DNA from 3 places in the Streptomyces sp. NPDC094143 genome. Region 3 is predicted to be linked to each of the others. Evidence: riboswitches for the same ligand, from Rfam matches in the RefSeq annotation. Region 3 holds a riboswitch; each other region holds the start of a gene.
What was found. Region 3 has a riboswitch for cobalamin ahead of ABTZ58_RS39020 (ABC transporter substrate-binding protein). Riboswitches for the same ligand answer to the same signal wherever they lie in the genome.

Region 1: it holds a riboswitch for cobalamin, as region 3 does, so the genes downstream of both, ABTZ58_RS21410 (ABC transporter substrate-binding protein) here and ABTZ58_RS39020 (ABC transporter substrate-binding protein) in region 3, are expected to answer to the same signal.
Region 2: it holds a riboswitch for cobalamin, as region 3 does, so the genes downstream of both, ABTZ58_RS07300 (energy-coupling factor ABC transporter permease) here and ABTZ58_RS39020 (ABC transporter substrate-binding protein) in region 3, are expected to answer to the same signal.

What each region holds. Positions count from the first base shown of each region.
Region 1 is NZ_JBEOTZ010000016.1:109,626-112,947, reverse strand. It holds partial or broken gene ABTZ58_RS21420 (4-hydroxybenzoate 3-monooxygenase) at 1-383, opposite strand, end outside; gene ABTZ58_RS21415 (CoA-binding protein) at 613-1,023, opposite strand; cobalamin riboswitch at 1,106-1,295, shown strand; gene ABTZ58_RS21410 (ABC transporter substrate-binding protein) at 1,366-2,385, shown strand; gene ABTZ58_RS21405 (FecCD family ABC transporter permease) at 2,382-3,322, shown strand, end outside.
Region 2 is NZ_JBEOTZ010000004.1:164,272-167,593, reverse strand. It holds gene cbiQ (cobalt ECF transporter T component CbiQ) at 1-77, opposite strand, end outside; gene ABTZ58_RS07305 (energy-coupling factor ABC transporter substrate-binding protein) at 84-452, opposite strand; gene ABTZ58_RS07300 (energy-coupling factor ABC transporter permease) at 449-1,150, opposite strand; cobalamin riboswitch at 1,181-1,365, opposite strand; gene ABTZ58_RS07295 (serine/threonine-protein kinase) at 1,444-2,961, opposite strand; gene ABTZ58_RS07290 (MDR family MFS transporter) at 3,168-3,322, opposite strand, start outside.
Region 3 is NZ_JBEOTZ010000079.1:7,306-10,627, reverse strand. It holds gene ABTZ58_RS39025 (FecCD family ABC transporter permease) at 1-315, opposite strand, end outside; gene ABTZ58_RS39020 (ABC transporter substrate-binding protein) at 312-1,355, opposite strand; cobalamin riboswitch at 1,386-1,567, opposite strand; gene ABTZ58_RS39015 (class I SAM-dependent methyltransferase) at 1,622-2,371, opposite strand; gene ABTZ58_RS39010 (MDR family MFS transporter) at 2,340-3,322, opposite strand, start outside.

The DNA of each region.
Region 1 (3,322 bases), on a different contig from region 3:
AGCCGTACGTCCCGGACGCCGAAGCGGATCCGGCCGCCGCGCACGTCGGCGTACTCGCGGACCAGGTCCGTCACCAGCAGCGGCTGCGGGTAGACGAAGTGATGGCTGCCCGTCAGCTCGCCGTAGGAGAAGCGGTAGCGCTCCCCGTCGAAGCGGAACTCGCACGCGGTGTGCAGCTCCGCCCGGTCCAGCAGGTTGCGGGCGAGGCCACGCTTCTCCAGGCCCCGTACGGCCCATTCCTCGATGACCCCGGCCCGGGGCCGCTGTTCGATGAACTCCCGGGTCTCGGTCTCCAGCACCAGGCAGTCCACCCCGGCGGCGCGCAGGATGTTGCCGACGGTCAGACCGGCGGGTCCGGCGCCCACGACGACGACCGGGAAGCGTTGCGGGGCGCCGGAGTTGACGGGCGGCGGGGGGGTAGGCCATGCCGCTCATTATGGAGCCGGTGTCAGCGCGCGGGCACCCGCGCGACGGCCGGACGGGGGGCACCGCTTCCCCGCCCGGCGACGGGGAGCCGTGACGGTCACCGGCCCGGGTTGCGGTCATCGCCCGAGCGGGGTCATCGTCCGTGTGCGGTCGCCATCCGAGACGCGGTCGCCATCCGAGACGCGGTCACCGCCCGAGTCGTGGGATCTCGATCGCCGGGCAGCGGTCCATCACCATCTCCAGGCCCGCGGCGCGGGTCCGCTCGTACGCCGCCTCGTCGACGACGCCCAGCTGGAACCAGACGCCCTTCGCGCCCTTGGCGACCGCCTCGTCCGCGACGGCTCCGGCCAGCTCGCTGTTGACGAAGACGTCCACGACGTCCACGCCGAAGGGGATGTCCGCCAGGCTCGCGTACCCCTGCTCGCCGTGCACCGTCTCGGCCTTCGGGTGTACCGGCACGACTCGCTTGCCGAAGCGCTGGAGCACGGCCGCGACGCCGTACGCCGCGCGCTGCCGGTTCGACGACAGGCCCACCACGGCCCAGGTGTCGCCGAGGTCGTTGAGAATCCTGCGGACCGTTGCCTCGTCGCCGTACACCGGCGGCCTCCTCGGAACGTCGTGGCTGAACTGCTGTCCGGGCAACGACGCGGGGCGCGCGGTGATTCCCCGGAAGCCGCCGTGATAGCTTGCCGAGGCCAGTCGAACCCATGTACGTGGGTCAGGGAATCCGGTGGAAATCCGGAACTGACGCGCAGCGGTGAGGGGGACGGGCGGGGCCTCGGCCACTGGACTCCTGCACGGACGTCCGGGAAGGCGCTCCGATCCGGGTGAACCCGAGTCCGAAGACCTGCTGGCGGCCCCCGCGGCCGGTGCGCGGCGGGGGAGCACCGTACGACCGGGCTCCGCGATCGGGCCCTCGACGACTGAGGACTGGTTCCCGTGCCCCTCGCCCCACCCGCCCGTGCCGCCGTGCTGCTCGCGGCCGGCTCCCTCCTCCTGACCGGCTGTGGCGACGCGAGGCCCGCCGACGCGAAGGCCGCCGCCGTCACCCTCGTCAACTGCGGCCACGAGGTACGCGTCCAGGCCCCGCCCCGGCACGCCGTCTCCCTCAACCAGGGCACCACGGAGATCCTGCTCTCCCTCGGCCTCGCCGACCGCCTCGCGGGCACCGCCACCTGGACCGACCCCGTGATGAAGGGGCTGGAGAAGGCCGACGCGACGGTGCCGCGCATCGCCGACGGCAACCCCTCCTTCGAACGGGTCCTGGACGCCGGCCCGGACTTCGTCACCGCCTCCTTCGTCTCCACCCTCGGCCAGGGCGGAGTCGCCACCCGCGAACAGTTCGAGAAGCTCGGCGTGCCCACGTACGTCTCCCCGGCCGACTGCGCCGGGGAGGACAACTCCGGCGGCGGCGACGGCGCTCGCACCAAGGCGCTCGGCATGGACGCCGTCTACGGCGAAGTGCGGGACCTCGCGGCGGTCTTCGGGGTGAAGGAGCGCGGTGACGCCCTGGTGGCCTCCCTCCGGCAGCGCATGGCCAAGGCCACCGCGGGCGTCGACGCCTCCGACGTCACCCTCCTGTACTGGTTCGCCAACTCCGAGTCGCCCTACATGGCGGGCTGCTGCGGTGCGCCCGGCATCATCACCCGCTCCCTCGGCGCGAAGAACGTCTTCGACGACACGCACGAGGAGTGGCCGCAGATCAACTGGGAGACGGTCGCCGACCGCGACCCCGACGTCCTCGTCATCGGCGATCTGACCCGCAAGTCGCAGACCGCCGAGTCGGCCGCGAAGAAGATCGCCTTCCTGGAGTCCAACCCGGCCACGAAGAACATGGACGCGGTCCGGCACAAGCGGTACGTGCTGCTCAGCGGGCAGGCCATGAACCCGACCATCCGCACGGTCGAGGGCGTGGAGCAGGTCGCCGCCGGGCTGCGCCGCTTCGGGCTGGTGAAGTGACCGCCAAGGGTCTCGCGGACGCCGGGGTCCGGCCCCACCGCCGGACCGGGCTCGCGCTGGGAGCAGCCGGGGTCGTCGCGCTCGCCGCCTCCCTCGCCGTCGCCATCACCATCGGCCCCGCCGACATCGGGGTCGGTGACGTGTGGTCCGTGGTGGCCGCCCATCTCGGCCTCGGCGACTCGGACCTGACGCCGATCCGGGCCGGCATCGTCTGGCAGCTGCGGCTGCCGCGCACCCTGCTCGCCGCCGTGTGCGGGGCCGGACTCGCCGTGTGCGGGGCGGTGATGCAGTCGCTGCTGCGCAACCCGCTCGCCGACCCCTTCGTGCTGGGGGTCTCCTCGGGCGCCTCCACCGGCGCGGTGCTCGTGGTCGTGCTCGGCGCGGGCGGCGGCGCCGTCTCCGTCTCCGCGGGCGCCTTCCTCGGGGCCCTGGTCTCCTTCGCGCTGGTCCTGCTGCTCAGCCACACCCTGGGCGGCACCACCGACCGGGTGGTCCTCGCCGGGGTCGCCGCCATGCAGCTGTTCTCGGCGCTCACGTCCTTCGTGGTGATGACCTCCGCCGACGCCGAGACGACCCGGGGTGTGCTGTTCTGGCTCCTCGGCTCCCTCGGCGGCGTCGGCTGGACCGACGTGTGGCTGTGCCTGGCCGTGCTGGCCGTGGCCCTGGTGGTGTGCCTCGCGTACGCCCGTACCCTCGACGCCTTCGCCTTCGGGCGGGACGCGGCGGCCGCGCTCGGGGTGTCCGTGGCCCGCACCCGCCTGGTGCTGCTGTGCGTCACGGCCCTGCTCACGGCGGCGCTGGTCAGCTCGGCCGGGGCGATCGGCTTCGTCGGGCTGGTCCTGCCGCACGCCGCCCGGGCACTGGCCGGGCCCGGGCACGCCCGGCTGCTGCCGGTCACGGCGCTGGCCGGTGCGGTGTTCCTGGTGTGGGTGGACAC
Region 2 (3,322 bases), on a different contig from region 3:
AGCCCGAGCACGGCCTTGTCCACGGGGTGACGACGGCGCCAGCGACTGCTGTGCGCCGCCACGTCGATCGGCAGCACCCGGGTTCAGCCCTGACCGTCGGCGGACTTCCCGGCCGCGCCGGCGGGCGCGCTCCCGGCTTCCCGCTCCAGCGCGCGCTGTTCGCCCTGCCGGCGCCCGCGGCGCAGGCCGAAGTAGTAGGCGAGGACACCGGCGCCGAGAGCGGCCTGGAGGGAGAACAGGGCCGACTCGATCTCCCCGGACGGCGGTTCGTACAGCGGGGAGAACCACGGCTCGTAGCCCGGCTCGATCTCGGTGATCGCGGACTCCGCCTCACCGTCCGCGCCCGCGAACGGCTCCTCCTTGTGGTCACCGAGGCCGAGGGCCAGGGGCAGCACCGCGAGGGCGGCCACGACGAGCAGCAGCAGCAGGTTGATCTTCGTGTTCCGGCTCATCGCGCCACCGCCTCCGACTCGGTCCGAGCGCTCTTCGCGCCGGACAGCACGCCGAGCCGGGTCAGTTCGCCCTTGCTGGACTGCACCAGCAGCCGCATCACGAGCACCGTCAGCAGCCCTTCGCTGACCGCGAGCGGGATCTGGGTGACGGCGAAGATGGACCCGAACTTGCCCAGCGCGCCCAGGAACCCGCTGCCCGGGTCGGGGAAGGCGAGCGCCAGCTGCACGCTGGTGACGCAGTAGGTGGACAGGTCGGCGACGAACGCCCCGCAGAACACGGTCACCATGAGCGGCACGTCGTACCGGCGCAGCAGCCGGTAGACGGCGTAGCCGGCCCAGGGCCCGACGATCGCCATGGAGAAGACGTTGGCGCCGAGCGTGGTCAGCCCGCCGTGCGCCAGCAGCAGCGCCTGGAAGAGCAGGGTGATGGTGCCCAGCACCGCCATGACGGGCGGCCGGAACAGCATGGCCCCCAGGCCGGTGCCCGTGGGATGGGAGCAACTTCCGGTGACGGACGGCAGCTTCAGGGCCGACAGGACGAAGGTGAAGGCGCCGGAGGCACCGAGGAGCAGGGTGCTCTCGGGGTGCTCGCGCACCTCACGGGTGAGTGACCGGACTCCGTGGACGACGAACGGCGCCGACGCGACGCCCCAGGCGGCCGCGTGCACCGGAGGCAGAAAACCCTCGGCTATGTGCATGGCTCAGCAGACCCTCTCCAGCACCTCGTGGATGGTTGACGCGCCTTGGCCGGTCTCCTGGCTGACGGGTACCACCGCCCGAACTCCGCCTTCCCGGGTCACGAGGACCCAGTGGCTGCCCGCGAGGGCCGGAGCCGGACTTCCCGATTCACAGTGGCGAGGGCCGCACCGGCATCACACCGGATTTCCCGTTCACCAAGGCGTGGTGACAATAAGGCCGGGATCAGGGCGATGACAAGCCGCCCCAGGGGGCGCGCGAGGGGGCGCCCGCTCGCGCACCGGCGCAGGCCCGCTCAGTCCTCGCCCTCGTCGTCCTCGTCCTCCCCGCCGTCCGCGGGGACGTGGGGAGGCCGCTGCCCCGGCTGCTCCACCTGCTCCGCGCCGCCCGCGCCCGGCTCCCGCGCCGGGCTCGACGGGCCGGGCGTCGGCTCGGCCGGGCCCGGGGCGGCGGGCGCCTCGGAAGACGGGGTGACATCGCCCACGGTGCCGACGGCCGGCGTCACGCCGGTGCCCGCGGTGGACGTGACCGGACCGGCGGAGGCTCCCGACCTCGGCTCCGCGGAGGCCGCCGGACTGCTCGCCGACGGCGAGGCGTCGGGTTCGGTGCCCTTCGTCGCGGTGTCCTCGGGCGCGAACCACACCATGCCGAGGTACATCGCCGCGAGGAAGAGAGCCGCGGCGGCGGCCGTGACGGCCAGGCGCGACCGGCCGTCCGAGCCGCCCCGCGCACGGCTGCCCGGACCGCCCTGCGCACGGCTGCCCGGACCGCCCTGCGCACGGCTGCCCGCTCCGCCCTGCGGACCGCCGCCCGGGCCGCCCCGCGGTGCCGCGCGGCGGGCCCGCCCGCCCGGGGCGGTGCGCGACCCGGTGGGCAGCGCGTATGTGGCCGGGGCGCCGGTCCCGGCCCGCGGGTAGGCCGCCGGCGCCGGGGACGGGACCGGGGAGGCCGTCGGGGGCGTGGCTTCCGGCAGCGGCTCGGGCCGCCCCTGCCAGGCGCCGCCGGCGAACCACTCGGCGGCCTGCTGGGCCGACGGCCGGTCCTCGGGCTGCTTGGCGAGCAGTCCCAGCAGGTAGTTCTCGAACGCCGGCGGGAGACCGGCGACGCCGAGTTCGCGGGGCGGCACGGGCGCGGCGTCGAGATGCTGGTGCAGGAGCGCGACGGCGGTGTCGGCCTGGAACGGCGGGCGGCCGCTGAGCAGCTGGTAGAGCACGCAGCCCAGCGAGTACATGTCGGAGGCGGGGCCGGCCGGCTGCCCGAGGGCGCGCTCCGGCGCGAGGTAGAGGCCGGTGCCGACGATCTGCCCGGTCGCGGTGAGCGCGGCGCCGGGGTCGTCGAGGAAGCGGGCGATGCCGAAGTCGCCGATCTTCAGGGTGCCGTGGTGGTCCAGCAGGAGGTTGGCGGGCTTGATGTCGCGGTGCACGATGCCCTGCCCGTGCGCGGCGGCGAGCCCCGCGGCGGCCTGGGCGGCGAGGTCGGCCACCCGGCCGGCCGGGAGTGCGCCCGACGCGGCGAGCACCCCGGCGAGGCTGTCGCCCTCGACCAGCTCCATCACCAGGTACAGCCGGTTGTCGTACTCGCCGAAGTCGAGCACGCCGACCAGGTTCGGGTGGTTGAGACGCCCGGCGGTCTGGGCCTCCAGGCGGAACCGGGAGGCCGCCGTGGCGTCGGTGTCCTGGGGCAGCAGCAGCTTGACGGCCACCGCTCGGGCGAGCGTCTCGTCGTACGCCCGCCAGACCTCTCCCATTCCACCGCGCCCGATCTCAACATCCAGCCGGTAGCGGCCCGCTAGCAGCACTCGTCCTCGTCTCATGCAGGTGGGAAGTTCTTTGCCGCAGCCCGAACTCCCCGTGGTCGCACGGGGATTGGTGGGGGGTGCCACAGCCGACCCAGGATACTGGCGCCGGATGATCATTGTGCTCCGCGGCGGTGAGCCGCACGGTACGGCCCCCTCGACAGCCGGGGCGCGTGCGACGTCGCACTCCGGGGGTGCGTCCGCGGGGGAGGGGGGAGCCCGGATCACTCCGCCCGGGGCGCCCCCTCCTCCCTGCCCGTACCGTCCTGCCGGTCCTCTCTGTGTTCCCGGCGCGGCAGCAGCGCCACGGCCAGAGCCGGTACGGCCGCCAGGACCAGCCACGGCACGGCCGCCGGCAGCCCCAGGTCGAGCAGCGAGC
Region 3 (3,322 bases):
GACCGCGAGTCCGGCGCCGGCCACGGCCCCGAGAAGGACGCGTGGCACGCGGACGTCCAGCACGATGGTCTCCCGCGCCCGCGACCAGTCCGGCTCCACCCAGTCGGCGCCCAGCGCGTGCGTCGCGATGCCCCACACCTGGCCGGGCGGCACCTGAACCGAACCGATCGCCAAGCCCGCCGTGGCGGAGACCACCAGCAGGACGGCCAGGACGACGAGCGTGACGGTGAAACCGGCCGGACCGACCCGCCTGTTGTCCCACTTCTCCGGTCGCACGGCCCGCCCGGCGGCGGTCTCGGTGACCGGGGCCCTCACGCGAAGCTCTCGGGATGGATGCCGCGCGCCAGGTCCTCCACCGCGTAGGCGGACCGCACGCCCACCAGCGTCGCGGTCAGCGGCAGCACGACGAACCGCTTGTTCCTGATGGCGGGCACGTCCTTCAGAGCGGGCTGAGCGAGCAAGAACTTCTTCTTCTGCTCGACGCTTCCGGCGCCCGCATAGTCGTAGATCGCGATGACTTCTGGTCTGCGCTCGACGACCTGCTCCCAGGAGACGTCACCGAAGACGGCGTCGAGATCGGCGAAGACGTTTCGGCCGCCGCCCAGACGGATCAGTTCGGTGCCCAGGCTCTTGCCGCCCGCGGTGAAGGCGGTCTTGTCGCCGCTGTCGTAGACGAACACGGACACCTGGGGCTTGCCCTTGACGGCGCTGGTGGCTTTGTCGACCCGTGCCTGAAGGTCGGCGATTAGTCTGTTCGCGCGGTCGGGTACGCCGAAAACCTTGCCGACGCTGCGGACCTCGTCGTAGGTGTCCTGCATCGTCACGCGCTTCTTACCGCAGTACTCGCCGTTGAGGTGCGTGTCGATGCCGGCGTCGGCGAACGCCTCGCGGGAGCGGCCCTCGTGCTCGGCGAAGGCGCTGCCGTAGCCGCCGTAGACGAGGTCCGGCTCGGCCTCCAGGACGGTCTCGAAGGACGGCTCCTTCTTCGCCAATTCGGGGATGGACTCGTAATCCCTCTTCAGCTCGGGCAGGACGGCGGAGTCGGGGAAGGCGGTGCCGACCATGCGGTCCTTCAGGCCCAGGGAGAGCATGAGTTCCGCCGGGTGCTGGTGGATGGTGACGACACGCTCGGGCGCCTTGTCGTACGTCGTCTTCACGCCGCAGTTGTCGACGGTGACGGGGAAGCCGCCGGCCGCCGGGGCCGTGGCTTTCGTGTCCTGGGCGGTGTCTTGAGACGATCCGCAGCCGGCGGTCAGCAGTGACGCCGACAGTGCCACGGCCGCGGCCGTCGCGCGCAGGGCACGGCGTCGGCGGGCAGGGGTGAACAGCGGGGGACGGGACGTGCCGTCGTACACGTGAAGCCTCCTGGGGAGTCCGCGCTCCTCGGAACGGGCCCGCGACAGGCCAGTGTCCTGACTCCCGGATCGACGCTCCCCTTTGCCTTCCCGCGCGGCACGCAGTGGCGTGTTGAAGGGTGCACTCCCCGGTCACAGTGGCGGGACCGTGCCGGATTCGCACCGGCTTCCTGTCTCCCGTCGCGGTGATGACCCGCTGATACTACGGTCTGCCGACAAGCGGCCAAAAGGGCGTGCGAACATGCCCGAGCGCCCCTGCGCGGCCTTCACGCCTCGCGCACTGCCCGCAGTATCAGCCGTTCGGCGTTCTCGTCGTAGGGGCGGCCGTCGAAGCCGCCGAAGACCTCCACCCGGCTGAATCCCGCCTCCTCGACCATCCGCCGCAACTCGACTGCGCTGTACACGAACCACACCAGGCTGGCCCGCGTGATCCGCTCGCCCCGGACCAGGACCCAGTCGCTGCGCAACCTCGCCCAGTCGTCCAGCACGGTGTCGGTCTGCACCATCAGGTCCTCACCCCGCTGCACCACCTTCGGCGGGGTGACCTTGCGGGCCAGCAGTTCCTTGCCGGCCAGGTCCAGGACCAGGATCCCGCCGGGGGCCAGGCAGGTGTACATGGTGCGCAGTACGTGGGCGTTATCGGCCGGATCCTCGAAGTAGCCGAAGGAGGTGAACATGTTGAGGACGACGTCGAAGCAGCCGGGCGCCTCGTATGCGCGTGCGTCGGCCTGTACATAAGTGACCCGCTCGCCTGCGTCGGCCGACCGTTTGCGCGCCCGGTCCAGCATGGCGGGGCTCAGGTCGACCCCGGTGACGTCGTGGCCGCGGCGGGCGAGCGGAACAGTGAACACACCGGGGCCGCAGCACAGGTCCAGCACCCGGGCGCCTGCGGGGAAGGCCAGCAGGGGAGAGGTGTTGAGGAGGTCCTCGGCCTGCGCGTAGCGCTGTTCGGAGAAGAGGAAGTCGTAAAACTCGGTCCAGAAGTCATCGTCCTGGAACCCGCCCGTCCGTGTCATGCGGCTTCAGTGCTCCTTCGTCGTCATCGTGCGGGTGGCAGTGCGGTGTGCGGTCGCGGAACGCCAGCAGTGCGGCGGGAAGCAGCAGGCACTGCACGGCGGCCAGCAGCCAGAACCAGCCGTCGTTTCCGGCGTGGCCGGTGAGCCTGTAGAGCTGCCCGCCCAGTACTCCGCTGGCACAGGCACCGAGTCCCGCGGCCAGCCGCTGCTGGCCGAAGACCACGGCGTCCGAGCGCCGGCTGCGGCGCAGTGCCTCCAGGTCGTTCTTCAAGAAGAGGACAATGTCACCCAGAGTGATCAGGGTTCCGCCCGCCAGCAGGGCCGGCCGGGTGCCGACCGCCAGCACGGCCAGCCCGGCCGCCAGGCCCGTGAAGCCGACCGTGAGGGCCGTCGCATAGGGCATGCGCCGGATCAGACCGGACGCCAAGGGCTGGACGACGATGACCAGGGTGAAGCAGAGCAGCAGGACCAGGCTGTAGAACGCGCTGGACGCCCGCTCGACGGCGTACACCGCCAGGAAGTGCTGGAAGTGGAAGTACAGGTAGAAAGCGAGCGCGTTGGCGGCGAAGGGCAACACCGCCACTCCGGCGAGCAACCCCCGCGCGCCTGCGCCTGGCTCCGGACCCGGCTCTTGACCGGCCTTGAGGTCAGGGAGGCGGGCGTGGCCCGCGGTGACCAGGACGAACAGCGCTGTGACGGCCACGAACAGCCAGCCCGGAGAGGACAGCACGAATGGCCCCGCCACCACCGGCCCCACCGCCATCCCCGCGTTGAGCGCCGCGTTGCCCGCCGACAGGAACACGGGCCGGCGCTCGTCGTCCACGCCGTGCACGAGGTAGGCCTTGTTGGCGGGCAGGTACAACGCGGCGCCGCAGCACGTCAGGATGAGCGCTCCGACGGCCAGAGGCGGCCAGCGCAGGGCCAGCAACAGGCCCACGAACCCGGCTGTGC